Regions from separate parts of the Bradyrhizobium sp. 76 genome, predicted to be linked through region 2. Evidence: riboswitches for the same ligand, from Rfam matches in the RefSeq annotation. Region 2 holds a riboswitch; the other holds the start of a gene.
What was found. A riboswitch is a leader RNA that binds a small molecule or an ion and turns the genes downstream of it on or off. The one in region 2 is predicted to bind S-adenosylmethionine.
Positions count from the first base shown of each region.

Region 1: it holds a riboswitch for S-adenosylmethionine, as region 2 does, so the genes downstream of both, IVB48_RS26555 (O-succinylhomoserine sulfhydrylase) here and IVB48_RS26265 (homoserine O-acetyltransferase) in region 2, are expected to answer to the same signal.

Region 1 is NZ_JADPIS010000103.1:25,618-36,280, reverse strand. Features, by position in the region: gene argF (ornithine carbamoyltransferase) at 1-348, shown strand, start outside; gene IVB48_RS26580 (Hsp33 family molecular chaperone) at 586-1,593, shown strand; gene apaG (Co2+/Mg2+ efflux protein ApaG) at 1,651-2,055, opposite strand; gene IVB48_RS26570 (OpgC domain-containing protein) at 2,236-3,501, shown strand; gene IVB48_RS26565 (SGNH/GDSL hydrolase family protein) at 3,501-4,316, shown strand; gene IVB48_RS26560 (SGNH/GDSL hydrolase family protein) at 4,329-5,321, shown strand; gene IVB48_RS26555 (O-succinylhomoserine sulfhydrylase) at 5,444-6,640, opposite strand; SAM riboswitch at 6,711-6,790, opposite strand; gene IVB48_RS26550 (2'-deoxycytidine 5'-triphosphate deaminase) at 6,901-8,007, shown strand; gene IVB48_RS26545 (PAS domain S-box protein) at 8,113-8,523, shown strand; gene IVB48_RS26540 (hypothetical protein) at 8,647-9,699, shown strand; gene IVB48_RS26535 (MATE family efflux transporter) at 9,867-10,663, shown strand, end outside.
Region 2 is NZ_JADPIS010000102.1:492,716-503,378, reverse strand. Features, by position in the region: gene IVB48_RS26300 (DUF2125 domain-containing protein) at 1-1,164, shown strand, start outside; gene IVB48_RS26295 (GDSL-type esterase/lipase family protein) at 1,406-2,749, shown strand; gene IVB48_RS26290 (hypothetical protein) at 2,941-3,168, shown strand; gene IVB48_RS26285 (hypothetical protein) at 3,448-5,016, shown strand; gene IVB48_RS26280 (prephenate/arogenate dehydrogenase family protein) at 5,131-6,069, opposite strand; gene hisC (histidinol-phosphate transaminase) at 6,066-7,160, opposite strand; gene IVB48_RS26270 (chorismate mutase) at 7,195-8,043, opposite strand; SAM riboswitch at 8,248-8,327, shown strand; gene IVB48_RS26265 (homoserine O-acetyltransferase) at 8,418-9,620, shown strand; gene metW (methionine biosynthesis protein MetW) at 9,634-10,296, shown strand; gene IVB48_RS26255 (alpha/beta hydrolase) at 10,349-10,663, opposite strand, start outside.

The DNA.
Region 1 (10,663 bases), on a different contig from region 2:
GCCATGCGCGACTTCATCAAGGCAACCGGCGCGCCGATCATGCTCGGCACCGATGCCGAAGCCGCCGTGCGTGGGGCCGATTGTGTCGTGACCGACACCTGGGTGTCGATGGGGGACAAGGAAGGCGAGCACCGCCATAACGTGCTCAAGCCCTATCAGGTCAATGCCCAGCTGATGTCGCTGGCCCAGCCCGATGCATTGTTCATGCACTGCCTGCCCGCCCATCGCGGCGAGGAGGTCACCGACGAGGTGATCGACGGTCCGCAATCCGTCGTGTTCGACGAGGCCGAAAACCGCCTGCACGCGCAGAAGGGCATTCTGGCCTGGTGCTTCGACGCGGTGAAGTAGATCGACGCGGCGAGCTAACTTTCCGTCGTCCCGGCGAAGGCCGGGACCCATACCGCGGAATCTCTCTTGTGGCAGATCGGCGGAGGCAACGAGTTTTCGCCAAACCAATATTCGTGGTTATGGGTCCCGGCCTTCGCCGGGACGACACCGAAGTTGCCGTATCATGATCAAACCAGTGTCCAGATGAGCTGCTCCGAACCCCTTCCAATTCCGCCTTCCGACCCCAGATAAAGCGCCATGGTTTCCCAATCCCCTGACATGAAAACCGGGCCCGAAGGCCCGGTTCGCGCGCCATCCGCGGTTCCGATCGATGACGCCGTGCTGCCTTACGAGGTCGACGCGCTCGATGTGCGCGGTCGGCTGGTGCGGCTTGGTCCGGCGCTCGACGAGATCCTGACCAAGCACGATTATCCGGCGCCGGTCGGCAAGCTGCTCGGCGAGGCCATCGTGCTGACCACGCTGCTCGGCTCGGCGCTGAAGTTCGAGGGCCGCTTCATCCTCCAGGCCCAGACCGACGGTCCGGTGTCGTTCCTGGTCGTGGACTATCAGGCGCCGGATCGTCTGCGCGCCTATGCGCGCTACGACGCCGCGCGCCTCGGCGATGCAAAGGATTCCGGCGCGCTGCTGGGGCACGGTCATCTCGCCATGACCATCGACCAGGGCCCCGACATGAGCCGCTACCAGGGCCTGGTCGCGCTCGACGGCGGCAGCCTGGAAGACGCCGCTCACGAATATTTCCTGCGCTCCGAGCAGATCCCGACCCGCGTGCGTCTCGCCGTCGGCGAGGAATGGCGCTCGAACGACGGCGGCAAGCATCGCTGGCGCGCCGGCGGCATGCTGATGCAGTTCCTGCCGAAGGCGCCCGAGCGCGCGCGGCAGGCCGATCTGCATCCCGGCGATGCGCCCGAAGGCGTCGAGGTGCATGCCGTCGCTGAAGACGATGCCTGGGTCGAGGCGCGCTCGCTGATCGAGACCGTCGAAGATGTCGAGCTGATCGATCCGGAGCTGTCCGGCGAGCGGCTGCTCTACCGTCTGTTCCACGAACGCGGCGTGCGCGTGTTCAATCCGCTGCCCTTGAAGGCGCAATGCTCCTGCTCGCGCGACGCGGTGGCATCGATGCTGAAGAGCTTTTCGTCCGACGATCGTGCCGCGATGGTCAAGGACGACAAGGTCGTCGTGACCTGCGAGTTCTGCAGCTCGGTGTACGAGTTCACACCGGACGAGGCGGGCGTCGAGGACGCGTAGCGCGGTGCTGTAGTGCCGGAGGGCGGGTAAAGCGAAGCGTGCCCACCATCTCAGACCCTAATTCAACACCCGCTTGTTGTCCGGGCTGTCCAGCGAGAACGTCGGCACGTCGATCTCGAAGCGCTCGCCGGTTGCGCTGACCATCTGGTAGCGGCCGGTCATGAAGCCCGAGGCGGTCGTGAGCGGCACGCCGGAGGTGTATTCGAAGCGTTCGCCGGGGGCGAGCGTCGGCTGCTCGCCGACGACGCCCTCGCCCTTCACCTCCTGCTGCCGGCCGGTGGCGTCGGTGATGATCCAGTGCCGCGTCTTGAGCTGCACGGTCTCGTCGCCGGAATTGGTGATGACGATGGTGTAGGACCAGAAATAGCGGGAGCGGTCGGCCGACGACTGCTCCGGAACAAAGTTCGGCTCGACGGTCACTTCGATCTGGCGGGTCACGGCGCGGTACATGATTGCCATCATACCGAAATCTGCTCGGGAACCAAACGCCGGAGGCGGTTCTGGCGACATCGTCCCGCCAGAATTCGCAGGGAAGTACACGTCCAAGTGTCTTTGCATGTGATCCGGGCGCTTTGCGAGATGACGGCCGGACCGGTACACTCCTTGCCACGTCGCGATTTGCGGAAGGGTTTTTAGCCCCCGATGACCATTGCCGACCAAGTGACGGGATCGACGATCGCGGGAACCGCCAAACCTGTGGAGGTCAAATCCGCGGGTGCAAAGCCGCGCGCGGCATCGCCGGCCATTTCGCTGCCCGCCATCGGCGAGCGCGAGCTCCGGCTCGACCTGTTCCGCGGCCTGGCACTGTGGCTGATCTTCATCGACCATTTGCCGCCGAGCCTTCTGACCTGGTTCACGATCCGCAATTACGGCTTCAGCGACGCCACCGAGATCTTCATCTTCATCTCCGGCTATACCGCCGCCTTCGTCTACGGTCGGGCGATGCTGGAGTCCGGCATCGTCGTCGCCACCGCGCGCATCCTGCGGCGCGTCTGGCAGATCTATGTCGCCCACGTCTTCCTGTTCACGATCTTCCTTGCCGAAATCTCCTACGTCGCGACCAGGTTCGAGAACCCGCTCTACACCGAAGAGATGGGCATCATGGATTTCCTCAAGCAGCCCGACGTCACGATCGTGCAGGCGCTGCTGCTGCGCTTCCGTCCCGTCAACATGGACGTGCTGCCGCTCTACATCGTGCTGATGCTGGCGCTGCCCTTGATCCTGTGGCTGATGAAATGGCGCCCCGACGTGACGCTCGGCCTCTCCGTCGCGCTCTACGCGGTGACCTGGGAATACGATCTCTATCTGTCGGCCTATCCAAACGGCTTCTGGGCCTTCAATCCCTTCGCCTGGCAATTGCTGTTCGTGTTCGGGGCATGGTGCGCGCTCGGGGGTGCGCGACGGATGTCGCACATTCTCGCTTCGCGGGTGACGATGTGGATCGCGATCGCCTATCTGGTCGCGGCATTCTACGTGACGCTGACCTGGTATGTGCCGCAGCTCTCCCACTTCATGCCGAAGCGGCTCGAGCAGTGGATGTATCCGATCGACAAGGCCGACCTCGACGTGCTGCGCTTCACGCATTTCCTGGCGCTGGCCGCGCTCACCGTGCGCGTCCTGCCCCGGGACTGGCCGGGCCTGAAATCGCCCTGGCTGCGGCCGCTGATCCTGTGCGGCTCGCATTCCCTGGAGATATTCTGTCTTGGCGTCTTCCTAGCCTTTGCCGGCCATTTCATCCTGGCCGAAGTCTCGGGCGGCCCGGTGATGCATGCGCTAATTAGTCTCTCCGGAATCCTGATCATGTGGGCCATGGCCTGGCTGATTTCGTGGTACAAGCGGGTGGCTGACAAGAGCGGTTCGAAAACCAAAAGCGCCGTCGGCAGCGCCGATATGGCGGGAGGGGGCTGATGAAGGCGAAGGTTTTCCTGAGCCTGATCCTGCTGTGCGGTGGTCTCGCCGCGCCTCCGGCGCGTGCGGACGATGCTGCGCCTGCTTCTTCGGCCGCGCCTGCTGCTTCGGCGGCACCTGCTGCTTCAGCCGCGCCCGCAGCCTGCGAATTGCCGTCCTATCTGCTCACCAGCGAAAGCCAGCTTCCCAAGGTCGCCGATGCCATCAAGGCCGGCAAGCCGCTCGAAATCCTGGTCATCGGCAGCCGCTCGACCACGATTCCGGCCTCCGAGGACGCTTCTTATCCGGCGCGGATGCAGGCCATCCTGAAGGAGAAGCTGCCGCCGACCGAGACTGTGCACGTCTCCGTAGAAATACAGAGCAAGAAAACGGCCGAGGAGGCGGCCGCCAGCTTCGTTAAGCTGATGGAAGCAAAAGCGCCTACTTTGGTCATCTGGCAGACCGGGACCGTGGATGCTATTCGAGCCATTGATCCCGACGATTTTCGTGGCGCGGTGACCGAAGGGGTTGTTGCGTTGCAAAAGGCAGGGGCTGACGTCGTCTTGATGAATCTGCAGTACAGTCCGCGTACCGAAACCATGATCTCGGTGCCGCCATACCTCGACAATATGCGGGTGGTGGCGCAGGAGCACGACATTCCGCTGTTCGATCGTTTTGCGATCATGCGGCAGTGGAATGATCAGGGGCAGTTCGACCTGTTCAGCCCGTCGCGCGGGCCCGAGCTGGCGAAACAGGTCCATGATTGCCTTGGCCGGGCGTTGGCACAGTTCGTGATCGACGCTGCCCATCTGGAGCCGGCCCAGCAGCAAAATTGAGGTCTAGCGTTAATGAGTTCTCTCCGCCCTTTTTGCCTGACGGCATGGCTGGCTGTGCCCGCAGCAGCGCTGCTGCTGTTGCTGAGTCCGGCCTCGCAGTCGCACGCGCAGACGCAGGCCGCGCAGGCAACGCCGGCCCCGCAGCAGTCGGCTGATCCGGCTCCCGCTTCGCCGCCCCAGACCGCCGTCGCAGCGACATCCCCCGAGCAGCGCGGCATCACCGCGCGCGCCATCGACAAGGTGAAGCAGGTCGCGAAATCCGCCGGCGACGTCTTCAGCCGCGTGCCCTGCCTGTCGCCGAAGGGCGGCGCGAAGGCAATGGGCTCGCTGCCGCATGTCGCGGGCAAGCTCGTCGCCGGCCAGCCCGTCGTCATCGTCGCATTCGGCTCGTCGTCGACCGCGGGATTCGGCGCGAGCTCGCCGGAGTTCAACTATCCCAATCGCCTTGCCGCGCAGCTGCACCGGCACTATCCGACTGCCGACATCACCGTCGTCAATGCCGGCGTCGGCGGCGAGGACGCACCCGAGATGATGAAGCGCCTCCAGAAAGAGGTGATCGACGTGCATCCGGATCTGGTGATCTGGCAGGTCGGCACCAATGCCGTGCTGCGCAATCTCGATCCCGGCGATACCGCCAAACTGGTCGAGGACGGCATCAGCCGCATCCAGGCTGCCGGCGGCACCGACGTCGTGCTGGTCGATCCGCAATATTCGCCCGCCGTCAACCAGCGCGCGGACAGCGCCGGCAAGATGGTGAAGTTGCTCGGCAAGGTCGCCGAGCTTCGTCATGTCGGCATCTTCCCGCGCTTCGAGGTGATGCGCGACTGGCACGAGAAGCAGTCGATTCCGGTCGAGAGCTTCGTGATCGCCGACGGCCTGCACATGAACGATTGGGGCTACGCCTGCTTCGCCCAGCTCCTCGGCGACGACATCATCCGCTCTGTCGGCCAGATCAAGCTCGGCGTCAACGTGCCCGCGGACGTGCGGACCTATCGGCCGATGTAAGCATCGGTGCTTAGGGTGGGCGAAGGCGCGCTCTTCGCGCGCCGTGCCCACCATCCATCGGCGCTGCCATCGTGAATGCTGGGCACGCTTCGCTTTGACCACCCCACGATGTCGATGCGTGGCTACGCCTTCTCCAGCGCCGCGGTCAGATCCTCGATCAGATCGTCCGCATGCTCAAGCCCCGCCGAGAAGCGGATGAAGCCCTCGCTGATGCCGAGCGCGGCGCGGTCCTCCGGCTTGAGGCGCTGATGCGTCGTCGTTGCCGGATGCGTGACGAGGCTCTTGGCGTCGCCGAGGTTGTTCGAGATCTTGGCGAGCTTGAGCTCGTTGAGCACGCGGAATGCCGCCTGCTTGCCGCCCTTGACCTCGAGGCCGACCAGCGTCGAGCCGCCGCGCATCTGCTTCTTCACCAATGCGGCCTGCGGATGATCGGCGCGGCCGGGAAACACCAGCCGTGAAATCTTCGGATGGCTCGCCAGCACGTCTGCGATGCGCGCCGCCGTCTCGGTCTGCGCGCGCACGCGCACGGCGAGCGTCTCCAGGCCCTTGAGCAGAACCCAGGCGTTGAACGGCGAGATCGACGGGCCGGTCTGGCGCATGAAATTGTGGATGTGCTCGGCGATGAACGCTTCCGAGGACAGGATGATGCCGCCGAGACAGCGGCCCTGGCCATCGATGTGCTTGGTCGCGGAATAGACCACCACGTCGGCGCCGAGCGCGAGCGGGCTCTGCCAGATCGGAGTGGCGAACACGTTGTCGACGACGAGCCGCGCGCCGCCGCTGTGCGCGATCTCTGCGATGCCGGGAATGTCGAGTACATCCAGCGTCGGGTTGGTCGGGCTCTCCAGGAAAAACGTCTTGGTGTTCGGCTTCATGGCGCGCTGCCACTGGTCGAGATCGAGGCCGTCGACCAGCGTGGTCTCGATGCCGTAGCGCGGCAGCAAATCCTGCACGACGTAGAGACACGAGCCGAACAGCGCGCGCGAGGCCACGACGTGATCGCCGGCCTTGAGCGGCGCCAGGATCGCGGTCGTCACCGCGGCCATGCCGGTCGCCGCCGAACGTGCCGCTTCGGCGCCTTCGAGCTCGATCATGCGCCGCTCGAACATCGAGATGGTCGGATTGGAGTAGCGTGAATAGATGAAGCCGGGGTCCTCGCCCTTGAACCGCGCCTCGCACTCCTCGGCGCTGTTGTAGACGTAGCCTTGGGTCAGGAACAGCGACTCCGACGTCTCGCCATATTGCGAGCGCAGGGTGCCGGAATGGACCAGGCGGGTTTCGGGACGGTAGGACGCGGTGGACGCCGGGGACTTCGACATAGGACCTCCTGAAGTGACCATCGAAAATGGTCACAAAAAAACCGGCCTGGAATATCTCCACGGGCCGGGATCACAGAGGTCCCCGGCCTGTTTAGCGACTTATTTAACGTGGCTGCAAGCCGGCCGGCTCAAATCACCACGGGATAAGTCATGCTCATATTCCGCAATGCCCTTTCCGTCAAGACGTCCATCGGATAGCCGTAAAACGCTCATATTTCCCGCATGTCGGGATGTGTTTGATCCCTGATGAGGACCCCGGGTTGACGTTCACGGTCGCCGCCGACGCCAATGGTATCCTGCCCGACCGCATGATCGCGGCGATGGCGGAGGGCGGTCTCATCCTGCCCGCTTACGACTTCGTCGAAAGCCAGATCCAGCCGGCGAGCCTCGATTTGCGCCTCGGCGACATCGCCTATCGCGTTCGCGCCAGCTTCCTGCCCGGTCCCGGCGCCACTGTCGCCGAGCGCATCGACGAGTTGAAGCTGCACGAGTTCAGCCTCGCCGACGGCGCCGTGCTGGAGACCAACTGCGTCTACATCGTGCCGCTGCTCGAAAGCCTCGCGCTGCCGCCGGAGATCGTCGCGGCCGCCAACCCGAAAAGCTCGACCGGCCGGCTCGACGTCTTCACCCGCGTGATCGCCGACGGCACCCGCCGCTTCGACATGATTGGTGCCGGCTATCACGGTCCGCTCTATGCCGAGATCAGTCCGAAGACGTTCCCGGTGCTGGTCAGCGAGGGCTCGCGCCTGAGCCAGGTGCGCTTCCGCACCGGCGATGCCATCCTCAACATCGACGACCTTGAGGCGCTGCATGCGACCGAGCGTCTCGTCGATATCGACGATGCCGATCTCACCGGCGGCGTCGCCGTCTCGGTTGATCTTTCCGGCGAAAAGAGCGGTGGCTTCGTCGGCTACCGCGCCAAGCGCCACACCGGCGTTATCGACGTCGATCGCCGCGCTGGCTATTCCGTCGAGGAGTTCTGGGAGCCGATCTCGGCCCGCCCCGACGGCAGCCTGATCCTCGATCCCGGCGAGTTCTATATCCTCGCGTCGAAAGAGGCCGTGCAGGTGCCGCCCGATTACGCCGCGGAGATGGTGCCGTTCGATCCGTTGGTCGGTGAGTTCCGCGTGCATTATGCCGGATTCTTCGATCCCGGCTTCGGTTATGCCGGCGCCGGCGGGTTGGGGTCGCGCGCCGTGCTCGAAGTGCGCTCGCGCGAGGTGCCGTTCATCCTCGAGCACGGCCAGATCGTCGGCCGCCTCGTCTACGAGAAGATGCTGGCCCGTCCCGACGCGATGTACGGCCAGCGCATCGGCTCCAACTACCAGGCGCAGGGCCTGAAGCTGAGCAAGCATTTCCGGGTGTAGCGATCACCCGTCGCCCGGATGGAGCGCAAGCGTCATCCGGGAAAGTCTCACTTGTGGCACGATCCCGGCTTACGCTGTGCTCCATCCGGGCCACCAGGTGCTGACATGACCAATCCATCCCAACTCGACGCATACATCCTCGACGACGTCGCCGATGCGCTGATCTATTCGGATCGCTCCGGCACCATCATGCGCTGGAATCGCGCATCGTCCGCACTGTTCGGCTTCTCCGCGGACGAAGCGCTGGGCCAGAATCTCGACCTGATCATTCCCGAACATCTGCGCGCCGCGCACTGGAAGGGTTTCGAGGCCGCGCTAGCCAGCGGCGCGATGAAGCTTGCGGGCAAACCGACACTGACCCGCGCGCTGCACAAGGACGGACGCAAGCTCTACATCGAGATGACCTTTGCGCTTGTGCGGGACGCCGCTGGAGTGGTGCAGGGATCGGTGGCGATGGCACGCGACGTCACCGACCGCGTCGAGCGCGAGCGTGCCGCCAAAGTTGCTCAAAATTAAGCCTGCGCAAAATTCGTGATGCGGAATTGGCGAGCCCGCGTGCAGGGCGCCCTGCATGCGGCTCAGCTTGTCCGTCGCCGGCTGCGGTGACACACTCGATCAAAACAACGATCGGGAGCGAACATGGCCGCTGCATCTGACCCCGCGCAGGAAGCTCAATGGAAACGCTGGCGCGCGGTTGCCGATCTCTATCACGCCTATTTCACCGGCTTGATCCTCACCGTGGTCACACGTCGCGGCACGGCAGATGCCGCGGAGTTCGTCTTTCGCGTGTTCCGCCGCCAGCAGCAGGAGCGCTTCCTGCCGGGGCTGGAGAAGCTCGGGCTGAGCCATCTGCCGCCAGCAGTCGCCGCCGCGCAATATCACTACCTCTCGAACTGGATCGGCGGCGTGCACGTCGAATACATGTATGAGAGCGACCGCAAAGCCTGGGTCCGCTATCCGCCACCGCGCTGGATCTGGAAAGGCACTGCCATCTGCGGCGTGCCGGGCGAAGTCTCGCGCGCGATGCTGCGCGGCTGGCACGCCAACAACGGCGTGGCGCTCGGCGATACCAGATTGGGGTTCGTCTGCACCAAGCAGAGCGTCGACGGCCAGGATGGGCTCGAAGGCTACTATTACCAATATGACCACCCGCTCGAGCTCGACCAGCGCCTCGTGTTCGCGCGGCATCTCGAAGCGCCACTGTTCGATGCAGCCGCGGCTCCGGCCTTGCCGGTCGCAAGCTGGCCAAGACCGCGACTGGAAAAAGCCTACCGCAACTACGCGATGGAATATGTGCGCACCGCCGCGCCCGTGATGGTGCAGCTGTTCGGCCCCGAGGATGCCGGCTATCTCCTGCACCTCACGGGCAAGCTGATCGGGATGCAATATTTTGACGAGATCGCTGCGGCGCTGTCGATGGGCCGCGGCGGTGCGGGCGAGTTCGCGACGTTCCTCAACGCGCTGTTTGTCGCGCAGGACGATGTGGCTGAGACAACGCAATCCGAAGGCACGTTCGAAATCCGTCAGCAGAGCTGGAAGTTGATGGACGGCGTCGCCGATTGCCACCCCGCTTGCGCCAAGGTGCTGGCGGGGCTGTTCGAAGGGCTCGCGGCCGGATGCGGGCGGCACATCGGCGTGCACATGCGCCCGGCCGCGGGGGGCCGGCCGCCGCTGATCTGGACGGTCGGCTGATGTCACCGACCGAAATGCGCTGCCGCAGGGCACGCCTGCATCAGGCGCAGAAGGAATCGGCAATTGCCGTGCTAACAAGCTGAACCCCGCGCCTTTTGCGCGAACAAATTCATTGGCACACCCAGTCATTGCCGCGCCGCAACTGGCGCTCGCGCCCGGGAGAGGACATGTCCGACATCGCCGAGATTCCGGTCGATGAACAAGAGCGACCGCTACCTCCGCCGCCACCCCCGGTGAAGAATGCACTGACCGACGGGCCGATCCTGCGCACGCTGCTCGGGCTGGCCTGGCCCAACGTCGTCGCGCTTTCAGCCGGCACCTGCACAGTGATTGCGGAGACCTCCTATATCGGACGCCTTGGCGTGGAAGCGCTGGCCGCGATGGCGCTGGTGTTTCCGACAGTGATCCTGACCATGACCATGTCGGGCGGTGCGATGGGCGGCGCGGTGGCCTCCGCCATCGCGCGGGCACTCGGCGCCGGCGATCGCGAGCGTGCCGGGACGCTCGCCGCGCACGCGCTCTTGATCGGCATCAGCTTCGGCCTTGTCTTCATGCTGGGCATGCTGATCTTCGGGCCGCGCGTTCTGGAAATGCTCGGCGGCCGCGGCGACGTGTTGACGCATGCGATCGCCTACACCCAGGTGTTTTTCGGCGGCGCCGTGCTGCCCTGGCTGCTCAACACCATGGCCGGGGTCCTGCGCGGCACCGGCAACATGAAGCTGCCCTCGCTGTTGATCCTCAATTCCGCGGCCTGGCAGATCGTGCTCGGCGGCACGCTCGGTCTCGGCCTCGGTCCGGTGCCGCAATTCGGCATGCGCGGCGTCGCCGCCGGCGCGCTGATTGCCTATTGCATGAATATCGGTGTGATGGGCTGGTACCTGTTCTCCGGCCGCGCCCGCGTGACGCCGAAGCTGCGCGGGCTGCGCATCCAATGGGCGATGTTTTTCGACATCCTGAAGGTCGG
Region 2 (10,663 bases):
GCACGCCGGCGCTCCCGCTGGGGCCTTTTCATCGCCCCTGTCATCCTCCTGATCCTCGCGGTGGCGTGGAGCGGCTTCTGGTTCTATGCGGCGTCGCAGGCCGAAATCGCCGCCGATGCCTGGCGCGCGCAGGAGGCCAAATCCGGCCGCGTCTATGATTGCGCCAAGCGCTCGATCGCGGGCTTCCCCTTCCGCTTCGAGGTCCAGTGTTCGGGCGCCAGCGTCGCCCTGGTGTCGCAGAACGCCAGCAAGACGCCGTTCACGGCGAAGCTCGACAACATCCTGGTCGTCGCCCAGGTCTACGATCCCAAGCGCGTCATCGCCGAATTCACCGCACCCGCGACGGTCACTGACGGCGTCACGCAGAGCACCTTCGTGGTGAACTGGAGCAAGGGGCGCAGCAGCGTGGTCGGCCTGCCCGCCGTGCCGGAGCGCGCCTCCATCGTGTTCGAGGAGCCGACGGTCAATCGTGTCGACGGCAGCGTGCAGGTGCCGCTCGCGCGCGCGAAACAGGTCGAGCTGCATGGACGCCTCGCGGATGGATCGCCGTCCGATCATCCCGTGATCGAGACCGTGCTCCAGATCGCGCAGGGCAGTATCCAGGGCGTTCATCCGCTGCTCGCCGAGCCGTTCGAGGCCGACACGCGGGCGAAGATCACCGGACTGTCCGACCTCACGCCAAAGCCGTGGCCGCAGCGCTTCCGCGAGATCCAGGCCGCCGGCGGCCATATCGAGATCGTACAGTCCCGGATCCAGCGGGGCGAGATGATCGCGGTTGCGGCCGGCACGCTCGGGCTCTCGGCCAACGGCCGTCTCGATGGCGAATTGCAGATGACGGTGACGGGCCTCGAGCGCGTGATCCCCGCGCTCGGCATCGAGAAGATGCTGGAGGAGGGGGTGCCTCAGGCGACCCTCGATCGCGTCGCGCCGGGCGTGAAGTCGCAGGACCTCAACAATCTGTTCGGTGCGCTCGACCGCGCCGTTCCCGGCCTCGGCAAGGTCATCAAGCAGAACGCCAATGCCGGCGTGGCCGCCGGCATCAATTCGATCGGCACCGAGAGCGCGCTGGAAGGCAAGAAAGCTCGCAGCTTCCCGCTGAAGTTCGTCGACGGCGCCGTGCTGCTCGGCCCGGTCAAGGTCGGCCAGATCCCGCCGCTGTATTAGGTCGTGAATTCATAAATCTGCCGGGCGGACAGCTTGGTCCGCCTGACGCGTTTGAAGCTGTGAACAGATGGCTTCCGAGGAGCTTCTTGTTAGCGCTGGTGATGCAACCCGCGAGGTCCTCTCCGGCGTCGGGCGAGGAGTGTGTCAGTTGCGGCTGGACAGGTAGCGTTCTGCCGCCCTATTGAAGGCCAACTGACGGCTCTAAAGTCGCGCCCAAATTATCTGGGGTTCGGGGGAAACAATGCACGCGTTGAATTGTCTCGTCGCAGCATCGCTGCTCGTCGCCTCGCTTCAGACCGCAACCGCCAGGGATAACGAACATTGGGTGGTGTCCTGGACGGGCGCGGTTCAGGGCCCATACCCCGTCGGCAATCCGTCTGCCCAGCCGGAACAGAAATTCGCGTTTCCCGAGCCTGCGGCCGGTGCGCGGGACCAGACCTTTCGCCTGATCGTTCGGCCGGATATCTGGGGTCGTCAGGCCCGCATTCGGCTCAGCAACGCCTTTGGCACCAAACCCGTCACGTTTGACGGCGTTTACGTCGGCCTGCAATCGGGTAGTGCCGCGTTGATCCGCGGCTCCAACACTCCCATTACGTTCGCCGGCACGCCTTCCGTTACGGTGTCGCCGGGAAATTCGGTCTGGAGCGATGCGATCGCGCTGCCGTTTGCAAAGCGGCCCGATGACCTCGCCGGCCGCCGGCTTGCGGTCAGTTTTCATGTTGCCGGCCAGAGCGGTCCGATGACCTGGCACGCCAAAGCGCTGACCACTTCCTATGTCAGTGCGCCGGGCGCCGGCGCGAAGGGCGCCCTCGAAGACGAGGCTTCCTTCCCCTATGCGACTGCGTCGTGGTTCTTTCTCGATGCGATCGAGATGACTGCGCCTGCCGATGCCTTCGCCATCATGGCGTTTGGGGATTCGATTACCGACGGGACCGCCTCAACCATGAACGGCGACGATCGCTGGCCCAACGTGCTGTCGCGTCGCCTGAAGGCGGTCTACGGCAACAAGGTCGCCGTCGTGAATGGCGGCATCGGTGGCAACCAAATCGCAGGCCCCGCCGAATATGGTCCCGACAAACCGTACGCGGGTGGCCCCGCTTCGGGCCAGCGGCTCGATCGCGACGTGCTGACGCTGTCCGGCACATCCAGCCTGATCTGGCTGGAAGGCATCAACGATTTCAGCAAGAACGGAAATTTCACGGCCGACCAGGTCATTGCCGCGATGAAGGACGGCGTCGCGAGGCTACGTGCGAAATGGCCGCAAGCCCGGATCATTGGCGCCACCGTCGTTTCGGCATTAGGCAGCAGCAGCGCGGCACATGGTTTTCCCGAGCAGGATGACAAGCGCAAGGCGCTCAACGTATTCATCCGTAGCTCGGGGACATTCGACGGTGTGGTCGATTTCGATCGGGCAACGCTCGATCCGGCCTCGGGTGGCCTCAAGCCGGAGTTCGTTCCCGAAAGCACGACGGGCGGCGCCGGCGACAAGCTTCATCCCAACCGCACCGGATATCTGGCGATGGGACAGGCCATCGACCTCGATCTGTTCAAGCCGGGAAAGATTGGTCGCAGCGCGAAGCAGTAGGGTGAATTCAGAGTCGCCTCTCTCCGTTCGTCGCCCTCAGCTGTCGTAACTCCCTCCATGCGGTTACGAGCTGAACTCACGACCGCTTCGCCGGATCGTGATGACCCGCCGGGAATGCGAAGCCGCAAACTCCGCTCTCTCTCCATGTCGGCCGCACGATGATGCGGTCGCCCCAGGCAGGAGAGATAATCATGATCAAGTCCAAACTGTTCGTTGCCGTCGTCGCCATCTCGGCCGCGATCGCGACGCCCGCCTTCGCGCAGTGGCAATGGCAGTCGCAGGAGCCGGCCGCATACGCCTCGATGTATCCGAATGGTGATCGCAACATCTCGAATCCCACGACGCGGGAGACGATGGCATTCGTCCCCTCGCCGAAATCACCGCGCCCAACGGTGATGCGCGCGACCAAGGGCAAATAGCCGCCGTCCCACCACTTGCCCGTCGCGAACTGGGCCCGGTCATGTCCCGGCCGGGCCCAATGCGCGTTGCCTTGAACGTGGCTTTAGACAATCGCGCGTGCGGATCGGCAGCCAACGAAAAATATTCCGAACAGGATCGTCAGGAAAACGTGATGCAGAAGATGCACGGCGCCGCGAATAATCGCAGCCGCATTCAAATCACTCCACACCAGGGAAGCATGCATGCGCCGGAGACGGCGCGCGGAATCCAATCCACTTCCCAAATGGAGGAAGCTTCAAGTGCGGATCATCAATTGCGGACTGATGCTGGGTATTCTCGCTGCCTGTTCCGGGCAGGCGCGTGCCGACGACAATGTCACAACCGAAATCCAGTCGCTGAAGGCCAAGCTGAAGGAGCTGCAGCAACGCGTGGACTCGGAGGCGCGCAAGACGCGGCAGGTTGAAGCGCAAGCGAAGGCCGTTCAGTTGCCGGCAAGTTACAAGGCGCTCGCCGCCGATCCATGTGCGGCCGGCAAGGTCTGCTACAAGGGCGTGACGTTGACCTTCGGTGGCTGGGTCGATCTCACCGGCATCTACCGCTCACGCAATCTCGCCTCCGATACCGGCTCGGTCTACAACTTCATCCCCTATCAGCAGAGCCGCAACTTCAACATTCCGGAAACACGCTTCTCCGCGCGGCAGAGCAGGTTCTCGGTGCTGGCCGAGGGCAATGCCGATGCCGACACGCACCTCGCGGGCTATGGCGAGATCGATTTCGAAGGTGCGGCTCAGACGGCGAGTTCGGTTGCGACCAACTCGTTCAATCCGCGCATGCGGCAGCTCAGCCTCGAGGTCGACCGCAGCGATCTCGGTCTACATTTCCTCGCCGGGCAATCCTGGTCGCTGAACGCGCCGACCAAGTCGGGCATCGATCCTCGTGGCGTCGACGCGCCCGGCGTGATCGACTTCGAATCCGTTCCGGGATTTCTTGCGGCACGGCAGCCCGGACTGCGCGTCTGGCAGGACATCGGACCGGAGTTCAAGCTGGCTGCCTCGGTCGAGAATGCCCAGACCGCGTTCTTCGGCGGGAATGTCCCGGCCGTCGGCACACCCGCCATCGGACCACAGGGCGTGCTGAACCCGAACCTTCAGGTCAACCTGACCGGTCCCGGCGGCAGCTTCTTCAACAACCTCAACAATGTCAGTCTGAATCAGGTGCCCGACATCACCGTCAAGGCAGCGTGGGACCCACGGCTCGGGCCCACCAAGCTGCATGTCGAGGCGTGGGCGCTCTACCGCCAGCTGTTCGATCGCTTCAACAACGCCAACCACACCTACGACACCGGAAGCTTCGGTGGACACATCTTCGCCGAGCTGATTCCGAAAACCCTCGATCTTCAGCTCTATGGCTCGCACGGCGTGCTCGGCCGTTTCACGGCAACGCCGTTCCCCGACGCGGCGGTGGCGCAGGACGGCACCATCCTCCCGCTGACGATCACGGCGGCCGCCGTCGGCCTGATCTGGCACGCGACGCCCAGCCTCGATGTCTACTCCTATGCAGGCCTCGAAAAGGCCAAGGCGAATTTCGCCAATGTTGGAACGGTGCCGTTCGGCTACGGCAATCCGCTCTACAACAACACCGGCTGCTTCACCGAAAACTCGCCGGCCGCGACCTGCAACGGCAACACCAGGGAGGTCCGGCAGATCACGACCGGGATCTACGACACCATCTACCAGGGCAGTTTCGGTACGCTGAAAGCCGGCCTGCAGTATTCCCACACGCAACGGTTCGCGTTCGCGGGCGTCGGCGGCGCTCCGAGGACGGACGACAACGTCGTCATGACGCAGATCCGGTACTATCCGTTCTAATCACGGAGCCACGCGGGCTCGTAGCCTGGATGGAGCGAAGCGCAATCCGGGAATCCTGTCTCAAGCGACGGAGGTCCCGGATTACGCTTGCGCTCCATCCGGGCTACTTCAGTGCTACGGCTTGTTGCCGAGCTGCGCGTGCGGCCGGCCGAAGTCGGGCGCGGCCGAGTCCTGGCCGATTTCGACGATGCCGCGGCGGATGGCGCGGGTGCGGGTGAAGTGGTCGAACAGTGCCTCGCCGTCGCCGCGGCGGATCGCGCGGGTGAGCTTTGCCAGATCCTCGGTGAAGGTGCCGAGCATCTCCAGCACGGCTTCCTTGTTGGCGAGGAAGACGTCGCGCCACATCGTCGGATCGGATGCCGCGATGCGCGTGAAGTCGCGAAAGCCGCCGGCGGAGAACTTGATGACCTCGGACTCCGTCACCTGCGCCAGCTCGTCGGCGGTGCCGACGATGGTGTAGGCGATCAGATGCGGCAGATGGCTGGTGATCGCGAGCACGAGATCATGATGATCCGGCGTCATGATTTCGACCTTGGCGCCCATCGCCGCCCAGAACGCACGCAGGCGATCGGTGGCAGCCGCATCAACGCCCTCCGGCGGGGTGAGGATGCACCAGCGGTTGATGAAGAGCTCGGCGAAGCCGGAATCGGGGCCCGAATGCTCGGTGCCTGCGACGGGATGCGCTGGCACGAAATGGATGCCTTTCGGTAGATGCGGCGCCATATCCCTGACGATGGCGCCCTTGACCGAGCCGACGTCGGAGATGATCGCGCCGGGCTTGAGATGCGGGGCGATCTCCTGCGCCACCGGGCCGCAGGCGCCGACGGGAATGCAGAGGATAACGAGATCGGCGTCCTTCACGGCTTCTGCATTGGTCGCCACGACCTGATCGACGATGCCGAGCTCCATCACGCGTGCGCGCGTCTTCTCCGAGCGCGCGGTGGTGACGATCTCGGAAGCCAGGCCCTGGAGCTTCGCGGCGCGCGCGATCGAGCCGCCGATCAGGCCGAAGCCGATCAGCGCGACGCGCTGGAAGTGCGGGGTCGCGCTCATCGTCCGGCCATGAAGTCGCGCAGGCCCTCGAAGACGAGGCGGTTGGCCTCCTCGGTGCCAATGGTCATGCGCAGCGAATGCGGCAGGCCGTAGTTCTTCAAGCCGCGCAGCACCAGCCCGCGCCTGGTGAGGAAGGCGTCGGCTGCGTCCGAGGTCTTGCCCTCGGTGGGGAAGTGGATCAGCACGAAATTGGCGACGCTCGGCGTCACCTTCAGCCCGAGCTTGCCGATCTCCTCGGTCAGCCAGTTGCGCCAGGTCTCGGTGAACTGCTTCGACATCGCCTGGTGCGCGGTGTCCTCGATCGCGGCAACGGCGGCGTACATGGCCGGCGTCGATACGTTGAAGGGACCGCGGATGCGGTTGACCGCATCGATGATGTGCTCGGGGCCGAACATCCAGCCGATGCGCAGCGCGGCGAGGCCGTGGATCTTGGAGAAGGTGTGCGTCACCACCGTGTTCTCGGTGGTCGCGACCAGCTCGATCCCCATCTCGTAATCGTTGCGCGAGACGTAGTCGCAATAGGCTGCGTCCAGCACCAGCAGCACGTGCGAGGGCAGGCCAGCGCGCAAGCGCTTGACCTCGTCGAACGGCACATAGGTGCCGGTCGGGTTGTTGGGGTTGGCGAGCCAGACCAGCTTTGTCTTCGGCGTCACCGCCTTGAGGATAGCGTCGACATCGCAGGTGAGGTTCTTCTCGGCCGCGATGACATTCTTTGCGCCGACCGCCATGGTCGCGATCGGGTAGACCAGGAAGCCGTGCGTGGTCGAGATCGCCTCGTCACCGTGGCTGAGATAGGTGTGGGCGAGCAGGTTGAGGATCTCGTCCGAGCCGGCGCCGCAGATGATGCGGTTGGGATCGAGCCCGAAGGTGCGCCCGATCGCTTCGCGCAGCACGCGCGAAGTCCCTTCCGGATAGTCTTCCAGATGATCCGCCACGTTCTTGAACGCCTCGATCGCCTTCGGCGAGGGCCCGAACGGCGTCTCGTTGGCCGAGAGCTTGAACACCTTGCGGCCGGGCTCCGCCACTGGAGTCTTGCCGGGCGTGTAGGGCGCAATATCGAGAATGCCGGGATTCGGCACGGGGCGGGACATCTTCAACTCCGGACTGGCTTAAGCGGTTCGCGACTTACGATTTCGACCCGGTCGGGGGCACCGTATAGCGCGTTGCGTGGCTGCCGACGAGGGCCGTGGAGCGCACCGAGGCCCCCGCTTCGATCAGGGCAGCCTTGATCTTGTCGATGCTGCTTGTCGCGGTGACCGAGACCAGCAGCGCGGCACCGTCGAAGGCGGTGTCGGGCACCGCCACGATTTCGGCGAGCGGCGACAGGGCGCGCGCGACCTCCGCATTCCACCCAGAGACGCGGACGCTGAAGGTCTCGACCTCCGTCACCAGGGCGCTGTCGGCGACGCGCGAGACCGCGAACACGGGCAACGCCGCCGGATGGTCGGCGCGCTCGACAAAGGGCAGCCGCGCGATGATCTTTGGCGCGCCGGCTTCTTCCAGCGACAGCCACCACGGCGTGCGGCTCGAAGTCGCCGAGACCAGCGCCAGATCGCCCTTGGACTTCGCGACGGCCTCGACCGCCGCCTGCGCGCTGAAATGCGCGACGTAAGGCACCGTGAAGCCGAAATGGAATCGCGCGGAATCGCGCATGGCCGGCTCGCTTGCCGAGATGTCGGCGTGCACCGAGAACGGGGCCTGGACATAAGTGAACGTCGCGATGATGACGCGCCAGATGCTCTCGACCGTATCGAGCGGCAGGATGCCGCGATGACGCTGCACGAGGTCGCGCATCATGGAGGCCTCGCGTGCCGGGCGGAACGCCGAGCCGACCTCCTGGGTCTGCTTCACCTGGATCAGGCGGTCGATGATGTCGCCGCGTTGCATCAGCAGGCGATGCATGCCTTCGTCGATCGCGTCGATCTCCTTGCGCAATTCCTGGAGCGATGGTGGCGCGGGCGGACGATGGGACATGTCTGACAGGTGCTGTTGAGAGGCGTTCCAATGCGGATCAGTCGAGCCGTCACCGCTGTGATGGATATCCTGATTAGGCAGTCGGGGCTGCGAAAGCAAAGAGAAATGCAAAGGGAAATCGGGCCCTTTCCGCCCGTGGCGCGACAGGCGAATTTGGCTGATCCGGGCCGTGACTTGACGAAAACCGTCCAAGACGGTAGTTTTTACCCGTTCCGTGGTCATTTGAGCCGGCCGGCTTGCAGCCACGTTAAAAAACTCGCTAAACAGGCCGGGGACGCTTTCGATCCCGGCCGAACCTATCGTTCAGGCCGGGTTTTTCATGGCCTGATGTCAATGCGGTCACCACGACGACCGCAAAAGAGGTCGATGGTCAGATGGTTGGCGTCCAGTCAATTCCGAGTCCCGCGATCACCGCCGACGAGCGGTCGCACGAGGTGGATCATCCGAGTTCGCACGTCGCGCAGTTTGGCTTGGAACAGCCGCTGCGGCTCGATTGCGGTGTCGATCTCAGCCCGTTCCAGATCGCCTACCAGACCTATGGCGAGCTGAATGCCGATCGCTCCAACGCGATCCTGATCTGCCATGCGCTGACCGGCGACCAGCACGTCGCCAATGTGCACCCTGTCACCGGCAAACCCGGCTGGTGGGAGACTTTGGTCGGCTCGGGCCGACCGCTCGATCCCAGCGAGTATTTTATCATCTGCTCAAACGTGATCGGCGGCTGCATGGGCTCGACCGGTCCGGCTTCGATCAATCCGGCGACCGGCAAGGTTTGGGGCCTCGATTTCCCCGTCATCACCATCCCCGACATGGTGCGCGCGCAGGCGATGCTGATCGACCGGCTCGGCATCGACACGCTGTTCGCAGTCGTCGGCGGCTCGATGGGCGGCATGCAAGTGCTGCAATGGACGGCGGCGTATCCGAGCCGGGTGTTCTCCGCGCTGGCGATCGCCTGCTCGACACGACATTCGGCGCAGAACATCGCGTTCCACGAGCTTGGCCGCCAGGCGGTGATGGCCGATCCCGACTGGCACCATGGCGGCTATGCCGATCAAGGTATCCATCCGCATCGTGGGCTCGCTGTCGCCCGGATGGCGGCGCACATCACCTATCTCTCCGACGCCGCGCTGCATCGCAAATTCGGACGGCGGATGCAGGACCGCGAGCTGCCGACCTTCTCGTTCGACGCCGACTTCCAGGTCGAGTCCTACCTGCGCTACCAGGGCTCGTCCTTTGTCGAACGCTTCGATGCCAACTCCTATCTCTATCTGACCCGCGCGATGGATTATTTCGACATCGCCGGCGACCATGGCGGCGTGCTGGCGAAGGCGTTCGCGGGAATCCAGACCCGGTTCTGCGTGGTCTCCTTCACCAGCGACTGGCTGTTCCCGACCTCGGAATCGCGCGCACTGGTGCACGCGTTGAATGCGTCAAGCGCGCGGGTGTCGTTCGCCGAGATCGAGACCGATCGCGGTCACGACGCGTTCCTCCTCGACGTGCCCGAGTTCTTCGACATCGGCCGTGCGTTCCTGCAGTCGGCAGGCAAGGCGCGCGGGCTCACCGCCAAGAAAGCTTAAAGGACGGCTAGTCATGTCTGTACAGGAAGCGCTGCCGCTGGGCGGCCTTGCGACCGGGCAGCCCGGTGATTTTCGCGCCGACCATGTGCTGGTGGCCGAGATGGTCAAGCCGGGCTCCAAAGTGCTCGACGTCGGGTGTGGCGAGGGCGACCTGCTCCAGCTGCTGGAAACCCGCGGCATCGACGGCCGCGGCATCGAGCTGTCGCGCGAGGGCGTCAACCGCTGCGTCGCCAAGGGTCTTGCGGTGGTGCAGGGCGATGCCGACACCGACCTCGTGAATTATCCGGATGACGCCTTTGACTACGTGATCCTGTCGCAAACCTTGCAGGCGACGCGGCAGCCCAAGGTCGTGCTCGAGAATCTCTTGCGCATCGGCCGCCGCGCCATCGTGTCGTTCCCGAATTTCGGCTTCTGGAAGATGCGGCTCCAGCTCCTGATCGGCGGCCACATGCCGCGCACGGAGAACCTGCCGGCAAGCTGGTATGACACCGCCAACATCCATTTCTGCACCATCAAGGATTTCGTCGAGCTCTGCGATGCGATCGACGTCAAGATGGAACGTGCCGAGGCGCTCGACCTCTACGGCCGTCCGCTACGGCTGCGGATGCCCTGGTGGGTGTGGAATCTGTTCGGCGAGCAGGGCGTGTTCTTGCTGACTAGGGGCGGCAGGAAGTAGGCCCCGCCCGTAGCGTGTGGTGACGCCTTCGCGCTAATGAGCCGCCAGCGACCTAGGATCGCGCGCCGCCCATCGCCCCGCTTCCACCAGCGTGACGAACCGTTCCACCGTTTCGTTGAACAGCGCAGGCTCTTCGAGATTGAGCACGTGGCCTGACTTCGGAAACATGGCGAGCCCTGCCGCAGGCAGATGCTTCTTCAGGAACAGGCTTGCGCCCACGCACGGATCGTCCTCGTCGCCGCAGATGATGAGTGCCGGCGTCGTGGCCGCTCTGATCGCGTCCGTCATCGTAAAGATCGAGGGACGGCCGGCCTGGAAGCCGCGCATCGTCCGCGCCGATCCCTTGGCGTCGTGCCGCGCCAGGGCG